2 regions of the Streptomyces sp. cmx-18-6 genome follow, and region 2 is predicted to be linked to the other one. Evidence: riboswitches for the same ligand, from Rfam matches in the RefSeq annotation. Region 2 holds a riboswitch; the other holds the start of a gene.
What was found. Region 2 has a riboswitch for thiamine pyrophosphate ahead of thiC (phosphomethylpyrimidine synthase ThiC). Riboswitches for the same ligand answer to the same signal wherever they lie in the genome.
Positions count from the first base shown of each region.

Region 1: another riboswitch for thiamine pyrophosphate. It lies ahead of thiO (glycine oxidase ThiO); the one in region 2 lies ahead of thiC (phosphomethylpyrimidine synthase ThiC).

Region 1 covers NZ_JAEBEP010000001.1:100,982-105,991, reverse strand. Annotated here, with positions in the region: gene ACLJPL_RS00465 (thiazole synthase) at 58-852, opposite strand; gene thiS (sulfur carrier protein ThiS) at 855-1,067, opposite strand; gene thiO (glycine oxidase ThiO) at 1,064-2,251, opposite strand; TPP riboswitch at 2,249-2,361, opposite strand; gene ACLJPL_RS00450 (NAD(P)/FAD-dependent oxidoreductase) at 2,515-3,759, shown strand; gene ACLJPL_RS00445 (Rv2175c family DNA-binding protein) at 3,853-4,218, shown strand; gene thiE (thiamine phosphate synthase) at 4,298-4,948, shown strand.
Region 2 covers NZ_JAEBEP010000006.1:337,154-342,163, forward strand. Annotated here, with positions in the region: gene ACLJPL_RS16975 (YibE/F family protein) at 1-1,204, opposite strand, end outside; TPP riboswitch at 1,274-1,407, shown strand; gene thiC (phosphomethylpyrimidine synthase ThiC) at 1,400-3,205, shown strand; gene ACLJPL_RS16985 (hypothetical protein) at 3,293-3,826, opposite strand; gene ACLJPL_RS16990 (YybH family protein) at 4,024-4,425, opposite strand; gene ACLJPL_RS16995 (winged helix-turn-helix transcriptional regulator) at 4,417-4,875, shown strand.

The DNA.
Region 1 (5,010 bases), on a different contig from region 2:
CAGGGACACGTCCCAGGTGGGAGCGGTGAGGGGCCCGGGCGGACGACCCGTGGCGGCTCAGAACGCCGGCCGCTCCGGATCGAGGGCCGCCCGCCCCTCCACCGGGGAGGACGCCTCGGCGAAGCGGCGGCGCGGAATCCGGCCCGCCCGGTACGCCAGGCGTCCGCCGTCCACCGCGTGCCGCATCGCCGCGGCCATCAGCTCCGGCTCCTGCGCCCGGGTCACCGCTGAGGCGAGCATCACAGCCGCGCACCCCAGCTCCATCGCCTGCGCCGCGTCCGAGGCGGTCCCGGCCCCGGCGTCCAGGATCACCGGCACCCCGGCCCGCTCCACGATCAGCTCGAAGTTGTGCGGGTTGCGGATGCCGAGCCCGGAGCCGATGGGGGAGCCGAGCGGCATGATCGCCGCGCACCCCACGTCCTCCAGCTTCCGGGCGAGGACCGGGTCGTCGTTGGTGTACGGCAGCACCACGAACCCGTCGTCGACCAGGACCTCGGCCGCGTCGAGCAGCTCGATCGGGTCGGGCAGCAGGGTCCGCTCGTCGGCGATCACCTCCAGCTTGACCCAGTCGGTGCCGAGCGCCTCCCGGGCCAGCCGTGCGGTGAGCACCGCCTCGCCCGCCGTGAAGCAGCCCGCCGTGTTGGGCAGGACCTGGATGGACAGCCGCTCCAGCACCGAGAGGACCGAGCCCCGCACGGTCGGGTCGAGCCTGCGCATGGCGACCGTGGTCAGCTCGGTGCCCGAGGCGATCAGCGACCGCTCCAGCACCTCCAGGCTCGGCGCGCCGCCCGTGCCCATGATCAGCCGGGAGCCGAACGTGGCGGGGCCCAGCGTGAAGACGTCGTCGGACATGGTCAGCCTCCCTGCACGGCGGTCAGGACCTCGACGCGGTCGCCCTCGCCGAGCGTGGTGGCGGCCCACTGGCCGCGCGGCACGACGCACTCGTTGACGGCGGCGGCGACCCCGGAGGGCGCGGTGGTCAGGGCGGCGACGAGCCGGTCCAGCGCGGTCCCCGCGTCGAGGGTGCGCGGCTCACCGTTGACCAGGACGGATACGGGCGGGTTCATACGGGCTGCTCCTGGAGTACGGGGGTGGCGTCGGCGGACGCGAACCGGCCCGGGGCGAAGGGGCGGGCCACCTCGGGCAGCTCGCCGGTGGTCAGCGCCTGGGCCATCGCGTCGCCGGTGACGGGCGTCAGCAGGACGCCGTTGCGGTGGTGGCCGGTGGCGAGGAGGAGGCCGGGCAGGGCGGTCGGGCCCAGCAGCGGGGCGTTGTCGGGGGACGCGGGGCGCAGACCGGCGCGGGTCTCGGTGAGCGGCAGCTCGGTGATGCCGGGCACCAGTTCGTGGGCGTCGCGCAGCAGCTCGTACACCCCGCCGGCGGTGACGGTGGTGTCCCAGCCCATCTCCTCGCTGGTCGCGCCGACGACCAGCTCGCCGTTCTCGCGCGGTACGAGATAGACGTGGCCGCCCCGGACCACCGCGCGCACGGTACGGCTGAGGAAGGGGGCGTACGCCGGTGGCACGGTGAGCCGCAGGACCTGGCCCTTGACCGGGCGGACCGGCGGCACGACCTCCTCCGGGAGCCCCGCGAGCCGCCCGCTGAGGCTGCCCGCCGCCAGCACGACCTGATCGGCCGCCGACTCCGTACCGTCGCCGAGCACCGCCCCGGCCGCCCGGCCCCCGGTCACGGTGAGCCGCTCCACGGGAGCCCGCCGGAACGTCACCCCGGCCCGTTCGCCGGCGGCCAGCAGCGCGGCGGCCAGCCGGCGCGGGTCCACCTGGTGGTCGCCGTCGACCCGCAGCCCGCCCCGGACGCCCGGGGCGAGCATCGGCTCAAGCCGGCGGCACTCGCGGCCGTTCAGCCAGACCGACTCCAGGCCCGAACGCTCCTGGAGGGCGTGCAGCTCGCGCAGATGCGCCCGGTCGTCGGAGTCCAGCGCGACGGCCAGCGTGCCGCAGGTGCGGAAGCCGGTGTCCAGGCCGCTCGCCGCCTCCAGCTCCGCGACGAACTCCGGATAGCGGGCGGCGGAGGCGAGGTTGAGGCCGAGCAGCATCTCCTCGCCGTAGTGCAGTTCGGTGACGGCGGCCAGCATGCCCGCCGCGACCTGCGCCGCGCCGCCGCCCGGATCGGGATCGGCCACGGTGACGGCCAGCCCGCGCTGGGCCGCCCGCCACGCGGTGACCAGGCCGATGACGCCGCCCCCGATGACCAGGACGTCGGACCCTGAGGTTCTCCCCGAGACGCGCATGGGTGTCCAGCCCCTCCCTTCGCCGGCATGACCCGGATCAGGTTCGTACGGTCGGAGGCCGCCCAGCCTCCCTCTCAGCCCGGTCCGTCCGGGCTCCCGCGAGTGTTCTACCGTGGCCAGCCTAAACCCACCCGCCTTCCGCCCAGCGGGGAGCGCCCAGTGGGAGTCCCAGGAGGGCGGCGGGACGAGCGTGGTGGAGGAGCTTGCCTCCCGTCCCGGGGAGCTCCTTTCCTGACGGTGCGTCAGATGATTAGGGTGGGCGGGTGAGCGAGCAGACGGAACACCACGCGGCCGGGCGGCGGACCCGGAACGCCGTCATCGTCGGAGCGGGCATGGCGGGCGTGCAGACCGCCGTCGCCCTGCGGGAAGCCGGCTTCACCGGCCCCGTGACCCTGATCGGCGCCGAACCCCACCAGCCCTACGACCGGCCGCCGCTGTCCAAGGCGGTGCTGCTGGGCGCGGCCGAGGGCTCCGCCTTCGACGTCGACTTCGAGGCGCTGGACATCACGCTGCGCCTCGGCCTGGACGTCACCGCCCTGCGCGCCGCCCACCACCTGCTGGACACGGCCGAGGGGACCGTCCCGTACGACGTCCTGGTCCTGGCGACCGGCGCGGAGCCCATCACCCTGCCCGGCACGGAAGGCGTCCAGGGCGTCCATCTGCTGCGCACCCTGGACGACGCCGCCCGGCTGCGCCCCGTCCTGCGACGGCGGCACGACGTGGTCGTCGTCGGCGCGGGCTGGATCGGCGCGGAGTTCGCCACCGCCGCCCGCGCCGCGGGGTGCGCGGTCACCGTCGTCGAGGCCGCCGCCCGCCCGCTGGCCGGGACCCTGCCCGCCGAGGTCGCCGCGCCGATGGCCGACTGGTACGCGCAGAGCGGCGCGGAACTCCTCACCGACGCCCGGGTCGAGCGCGTCGAGGAGGGCGCGGTGGTCCTCACGGACGGCCGCACGCTGCCCGCCGGGGCCGTCGTCGTCGGCATCGGCGCGCGCCCCGCCACCGCCTGGCTCGCCGGCTCCGGCGTCGAACGCGGCCCGGACGGCTCGGTCACCGCCGACAGCGCCCTGCGCACCTCGCTGCCCGATGTGTACGCGGTCGGGGACTGCGCCTCCTTCCCCTCCGCCCGCTACGGCGAACGCCTGCTGATCCACCACTGGGACAACGCCCTCCAGGGCCCGCGAACCGTGGCCGCCGCGATCCTCGCCGCCGGGGCGGACGGACCGCTCCCCGTCCACGACCCCGTCCCCTACTTCTGGTCCGAGCAGTTCGGCCGCTTCGTCCAGTACGCCGGCCACCACGCCCACGCCGACACCCTCCTGTGGCGCGGCGACGGCGCGGAGGCCGCCTGGTCGGTGTGCTGGCTGCGCGACGGGGCCCTGGTCGCCGTGCTGGCGGTGGGCCGCCCGCGCGACCTCGCCCAGGGCCGCAGACTCATCGAATCCGGGGCCGTCCTGGACCCCGACCGGGTCGCCGACCCCGCCGTACCCCTGAAGTCCGCCGCCCTGTGACCGCCGGGCCGACCGCGCGAGGAGCGGCCCGGGCGACCCCCGTACGGTCGGCCCGGCTACCGGCTGTCAGTCCCGGATGGCACGCTTGTCCCTGTGACCGAGATTGACGCAAAGACCGATGCTCTCGTCCCCGCCTGGCTCCACCTCCCCGACATCGCGGAAAAGCTCGATGTCGAGGTGACGCGTGTACGGCAGTTGGTCAAGGAAGGCCAGCTCATCGCCGTACGCCGTGGTGAGAACCGGACGCTTCAGGTGCCCGCCGCCTTCATCGACGGCGACAAGGTGGTCAAGGGCCTCTCCGGGACCCTGACCCTCCTGAGGGACGACGGCTATTCCGACGAAGAGATGCTGGAGTGGCTCTTCACTCCCGACCCGACCCTGCCCGGCACCCCCGCGCAGGCGCTGAGCGAGAATCGCGGTACGGAGGTGAAGCGCCGCGCCCAGGCGCTCGCCGTCTGACCGACACGACCGGAAGCGGCGTACGGGCCCCGCGTGCAGCGCGGCCCGTGCCCCGCCACGACCACGGGGGAGCTCCACCATGTCCACGCCTCGCGAGCAGCTGTCCGACGCCCGGCTCTACCTGTGCACGGACGCCCGCAAGAAGCAGGGCGACCTCCCCGCGTTCCTGGACGCCGTGCTCGCCGCCGGCGTCGACATCGTCCAGCTGCGGGACAAGGGCATGGAGGCCGCCGAGGAGCTGGAGCACCTCGCGGTCTTCGCCGACGCCTGCCGCCGGCACGGCAAGCTCCTGGCGGTCAACGACCGCGCCGACGTCGCCCACGCCATCGCCGCCGACGTCCTGCACCTGGGCCAGGGCGACCTGCCGGTGCCCGCCGCCCGCGCGATCATCGGCCCCGACCGGGTGATCGGCCGCTCCACCCACGCCGAGTCCGAGGTCGACGCCGCCGTCGCCCAGGACGGCGTGGACTACTTCTGCACCGGCCCCTGCTGGCCCACCCCCACCAAGCCCGGCCGCCACGCCCCGGGCCTCGGCCTCGTGCGGTACGCCGCCTCCCTGGAGCAGCCGCGCCCCTGGTTCGCCATCGGCGGGATCGACGCGGGGAACGTGGACGAGGTGCTGGAGGCCGGGGCCCGCCGCATAGTCGTCGTCCGGGCGATCACCGGGGCCGACGACCCTGCGGCCGCCACCGCCGACCTGGCGAAGCGGGTCCGGGCGCACGCACTCTGAGCAGCCGTTGCGCGGCGCGCTCCGCGCCCACTGTCCAAGGGGTGGACGACAAACCCGTAAAA
Region 2 (5,010 bases):
AGCCGACCAGCGTCCGGACGATCTCCTCCGCGATCAGCTCGCTGTTGGCCACCGTCCCCACGCTGCTCTGGGCGATGGAGAAGAGCAGCAGCAGCGGCAGCGCCGCGCCCGCGTACGCCAGCACCAGGGTGTTCACGACCGAGGCGATGTGGTCCCGTCCGATGCGGATGCCGGCCCGGTACAGCCCGCGCCAGCCCATCCGCGGGTCCGCCTGGTGCAGTTCCCAGACGGCGGATGTCTGGGTGACCGTCACATCATCGAGCACCCCGAGCGACCCGATGATCACACCGGCCAGCAGCAGGCCGCTCATGTCGATGTCCGGGTAGAGCCCGTGGATGAGGCCGGTGTTGTCGTCGGTGTTGCCGCTCAGGCTCGCCCATCCGATGAAGAGGGAGCCGAGCAGCCCGATCAGCAGCAGCGAGATCAGCGTGCCGATGACCGCGACGGACGTACGCGCCGTCACCCCGTGGCACATGTAGAGCGCGGCCAGCATGATGGCACTGGCCCCGATCACCGCCACCACCAGCGGATTCGAGCCCTGAAGGATCGCCGGCAGGATGAACAGGGTCAGTACGGCGAACGAGACGGCCAGCGCCACCAGGGCCATCACCCCCCGCAGCCTGCCCACCGCGACCACCGCCAGCGCGAAGATCGCGGCCAGCAGCGCCAGCGGGACCTTCCGGTTCACGTCGGTGACGGAGTACTGGAGGTCGCGGGGCGCGTCGGGGGCGTACGCCACGACCACGCCCTGGCCCTCGCGCAGTTGGCGGGGCGCGTCCGGCTGGACGACCTCGACGAACCTGCGGCCCTTGTCGTCGCCCGTGGTCACCTCGACGGTCGCCTTCGCGCACTCCCCCTCCTGCTCGTTGACGGCCTCGCGGCCCGAGGGGGTGGAGGTGTCGCCGGTCGGGGGCACCTGCGCGGCGTTGACGTCCGCGCAGTCGACCTGGACGACCTGGACGACCTTGCCGTCCTGGGTCTGCCGGTCGAAACCGACGCCGGTGCGCTCGTGGTCGGGGGCGCCGCCGGGCCAGAAGGCGATCAGGCCGACGACGACCGCCGTGGCGAACGGGATCAGCACGGCGGCGATGACCTTGCGCAGGTGCTTGGAGACCGGGGCGGCGGGTCCGTGGCTGTGCGTGTGGCCGTGGGTGTGGCCCGGGGGCGGCGGCTGGGGTGCGGGGTCGCTTTGGGGGGAGGTCACGGGGCGATCATCGCAAGAACGAGGGGGCCCTCTGGTCAGCTCGCCGGAAAGGACGCTAGCGTGGAGGCACTTTGCACACGCGGGAGCTCGGAGCACCGGGCTGAGAGGGCGCTGATCGCCGTACGTCCGTACGGGAAACGCTGCGCCGACCGCCGAACCTGTTACCGGGTAATGCCGGCGTAGGGAGTAGGTCTCATGACCACAGCGGACGCACGCACGCCTGCCTCGAAACAGAACGACGAGCCGCGCACCGGCGGGACGTCGAACGACGGGGCCGGGAAGTCCATCGGCTGGCACAAGGGATACGTCCAGGGCTCGCGCCCGGACCTCCGGGTTCCGGTCCGACAGGTGCACCTCACCAACGGCAAGGACGTGACGCTGTACGACACGTCGGGGCCGTACACCGATCCCGCCGTCGACACCGATGTCCGCCGGGGGCTCGCGCCCCTGCGGGAGAACTGGATCATCGCCCGCGGCGACACCGAGGAGTACGCGGGCCGCCCGGCCCGCCCCGAGGACGACGGGCTCAAGCACACCTCGCCGCGCGGCGGACTGCGCAACCTCGACGCGGTCTTCCCCGGCCGCCCGCGCCAGCCGCGCCGCAGCCGCGACGGACGGCCCGTCACCCAGCTCGCGTACGCCCGGCGCGGGGAGATCACCCCGGAGATGGAGTACGTCGCGATCCGGGAGAACGTCGAGCCCGAGGTCGTGCGCGAGGAGATCGCGGCGGGCCGGGCGGTGCTGCCGGCCAACGTCAACCACCCCGAGATCGAGCCGATGATCATCGGCAAGCGGTTCCTGGTGAAGGTCAACGCCAACATCGGCAACTCGGCCGTCACCTCCTCCATCGAGGAGGAGGTGGACAAGATGACCTGGGCGACCAAGTGGGGCGCCGACACGGTCATGGACCTGTCCACCGGCCGCAACATCCACACCACCCGCGAGTGGGTGCTGCGCAACTCCCCCGTGCCGATCGGCACCGTCCCGCTCTACCAGGCCCTGGAGAAGGTCGACGGCCGGGCCGAGGAGCTGACCTGGGAGATCTACAAGGACACCGTCATCGAGCAGGCCGAGCAGGGCGTGGACTACATGACGGTGCACGCCGGCGTGCGCCTGCCGTACGTCCCGCTGACCGCCCGCCGCAAGACCGGCATCGTCTCGCGCGGCGGCTCGATCATGGCGGCCTGGTGCCTCGCGCACCACAAGGAGTCCTTCCTCTACGAGCGCTTCGAGGAGCTCTGCGAGATCCTCGCGGCGTACGACGTCACCTACTCCCTCGGTGACGGGCTGCGGCCCGGGTCGATCGCCGACGCCAACGACGAGGCGCAGTTCGCCGAGCTGCGCACGCTGGGCGAGCTGAACACGATCGCCAAGCGGTTCGGCGTACAGACGATGATCGAGGGCCCCGGGCACGTCCCGATGCACAAGATCAAGGAGAACATCGACCTCCAGCAGGAGATCTGCGAGGAGGCGCCGTTCTACACGCTCGGCCCGCTGACCACGGACGTCGCGCCCGCCTACGACCACATCACCTCCGGCATCGGCGCGGCGATGATCGCCTGGTGGGGCACGGCGATGCTCTGCTACGTCACGCCCAAGGAGCACCTGGGGCTGCCCAACCGGGACGACGTGAAGACGGGCGTGATCACCTACAAGATCGCCGCCCACGCGGCCGACCTCGCCAAGGGGCACCCGGGCGCGCAGGAGTGGGACGACGCGCTCTCGGACGCCCGGTTCGAGTTCCGGTGGGAGGACCAGTTCAATCTGGCCCTCGACCCGGACACGGCCCGGGAGTTCCACGACGAGACGCTGCCCGCCGAACCGGCGAAGACGGCGCACTTCTGCTCGATGTGCGGGCCGAAGTTCTGCTCGATGAAGATCTCCCAGGACATCCGCCGTCAGCACGGCGGTTCGCAGGAGGAGATCGAGGAGGGCATGGCGGAGAAGTCGAAGGAGTTCGCCGCCGCCGGGAACCGGGTCTACCTGCCGATCGCGGACTGACCCCCGCCGCACCGGAGCGGCTCCCCCGGCCGGACCGGCCGGGGGGCCGCCGTGGGCCCGTGAGGGCCCGCGCCCCGGGCGGGGGCCCTACAGGGAGTCGGACGGTCCGAGGTCCGCCGCTGCCGGCTCTCCCCGCCCGATCGTCAGGGACCAGCGCACGGCGGAGGAAGCCCGGACCGTGACGGCGCCCGGGCCGCCCGCGCCCCGCAGGGCCAGCTGGTTGTACGTGGTCGTCACCTCGCCCTCGACGCACGTCAGGGGGAACGTGACGTTCACCGGCTTCACGGTGACGTCGACGGTCCCCTCGCCCCGGCAGCTCGCCGCGACGATCAGCGCATCGCCCTTCCGCCCTTCGCCGAACGCGAGGATGCGGTTCCCCCGCGTCTCGTCCTGGCGTACGACGACGGTCTCGGTGTCGTCCAGTGCGGGGGGCCGTGCCACGGCGGGTTGCGCGCGACCGGTCGCGGCGGTGGGGGCCGGCGCGGCGGTCGCCGGCTTCGTCGGCTCGGGGGGCTGTGGGCTCCCGTTCCCGCCCGTACCGGCCGGCGAGCAGGCCAGGACCAGCGGGAACACGATCACCGAGAGGACGGTCAGCTCGGCCAAGGGGCGACGTCGTGACATGAGGTGATCTCCCGAATGGCGCGGTCGGAGCGGCGAGCACGGCCCATGAGCCCTGATCCTGCTGCGAGGACGCTGGGGGGACAAGGCCGTTCGGGGAACTCTGAGGAGAACTTGACGTTCCACATCGGGCTGCCGTCACGCTGCCCGCCCCCGCGCTGCCGTGCGTTCACGAGGAGCGAGAACCTCGGGCGAGGACCTCAGGAGCCGTGCGCTCCGCCGAACGGGTTGTCGATGACGTACCGCCAGAATCCGTCGCGACCACGGCGCGCGACGTCCGTCGCCGTGCCCGCGATACGGGTCGGAGCACCGTCCGCCGCCGTGCCCTCCACCGTCCAGTCGACGATCAGGAGCGCCAGATCGCCGGAGACGTAGGTGTGGCGGGGAGTCACACGGATCGGCACGCGCAGCGCGAGGAAGCCCTCATGGGCCGGGAGCCGCCCCGGCCCGGCCGTGGGTGCGCCGGGCCGGGGGACGAACAGGGCCTCCTCCTCGTACAGCTGGTCGATGATCCGGGGGTCGAAGGTGTTGAACGCCCGTTCCAGGACGTACGGGTGCTCCGCGGCCTCGGTGGTGAGCCGCACACTGGTGGGATGCGTCATATGGTCAGCCAACAGCCCGCCGACGTGGGTCACCAAGCGGATACCTTCGCGGACTGGGACCCGGAGCTGGCGCCCACCGCCCCCGGCCGCACTCGGCGACCCGAGGGGGACTGTCCGGTCGAGGTGGCGCTCGCCGCGGTCTCCGGGCGCTGGACCACCCTGATCCTGCGCGAACTCATGGGCGGGCCGCGCGGGTTCACAGAGCTGCGGGAGCGGCTGCCGGAGGTGTCGGCGAAGGTCCTCAGCCACCGCCTGAGGGAGCTGGGGGAGGGCGGCCTGGTGTCGGTGGAGCGGCAGCGGGGCTTTCCCGTACGCAGCCGCTACGCGCTGACGGCGTCGGGGCAGGCGCTGCGGCCGCTGCTGGTGGAGCTCTACGCGACCGGTGAGGCGCTGCTCGCTCTGGGCGGCGGCCCGGGCCCGGATGCGGGCGCTCGGGGTGCGGCGGGCTGACGGGCTGCGGTGCTGTTCGGCGTGCGGCGGGTTGACCGGTTGCGGTGCTGTTCGGCGTGCGGAGGCTGACCGGCTGCCGTGCTGTTTCGGCGTACGGGACGGGCTCGGGCTCGGCGTCGGGGCGGGTCCGGCCGT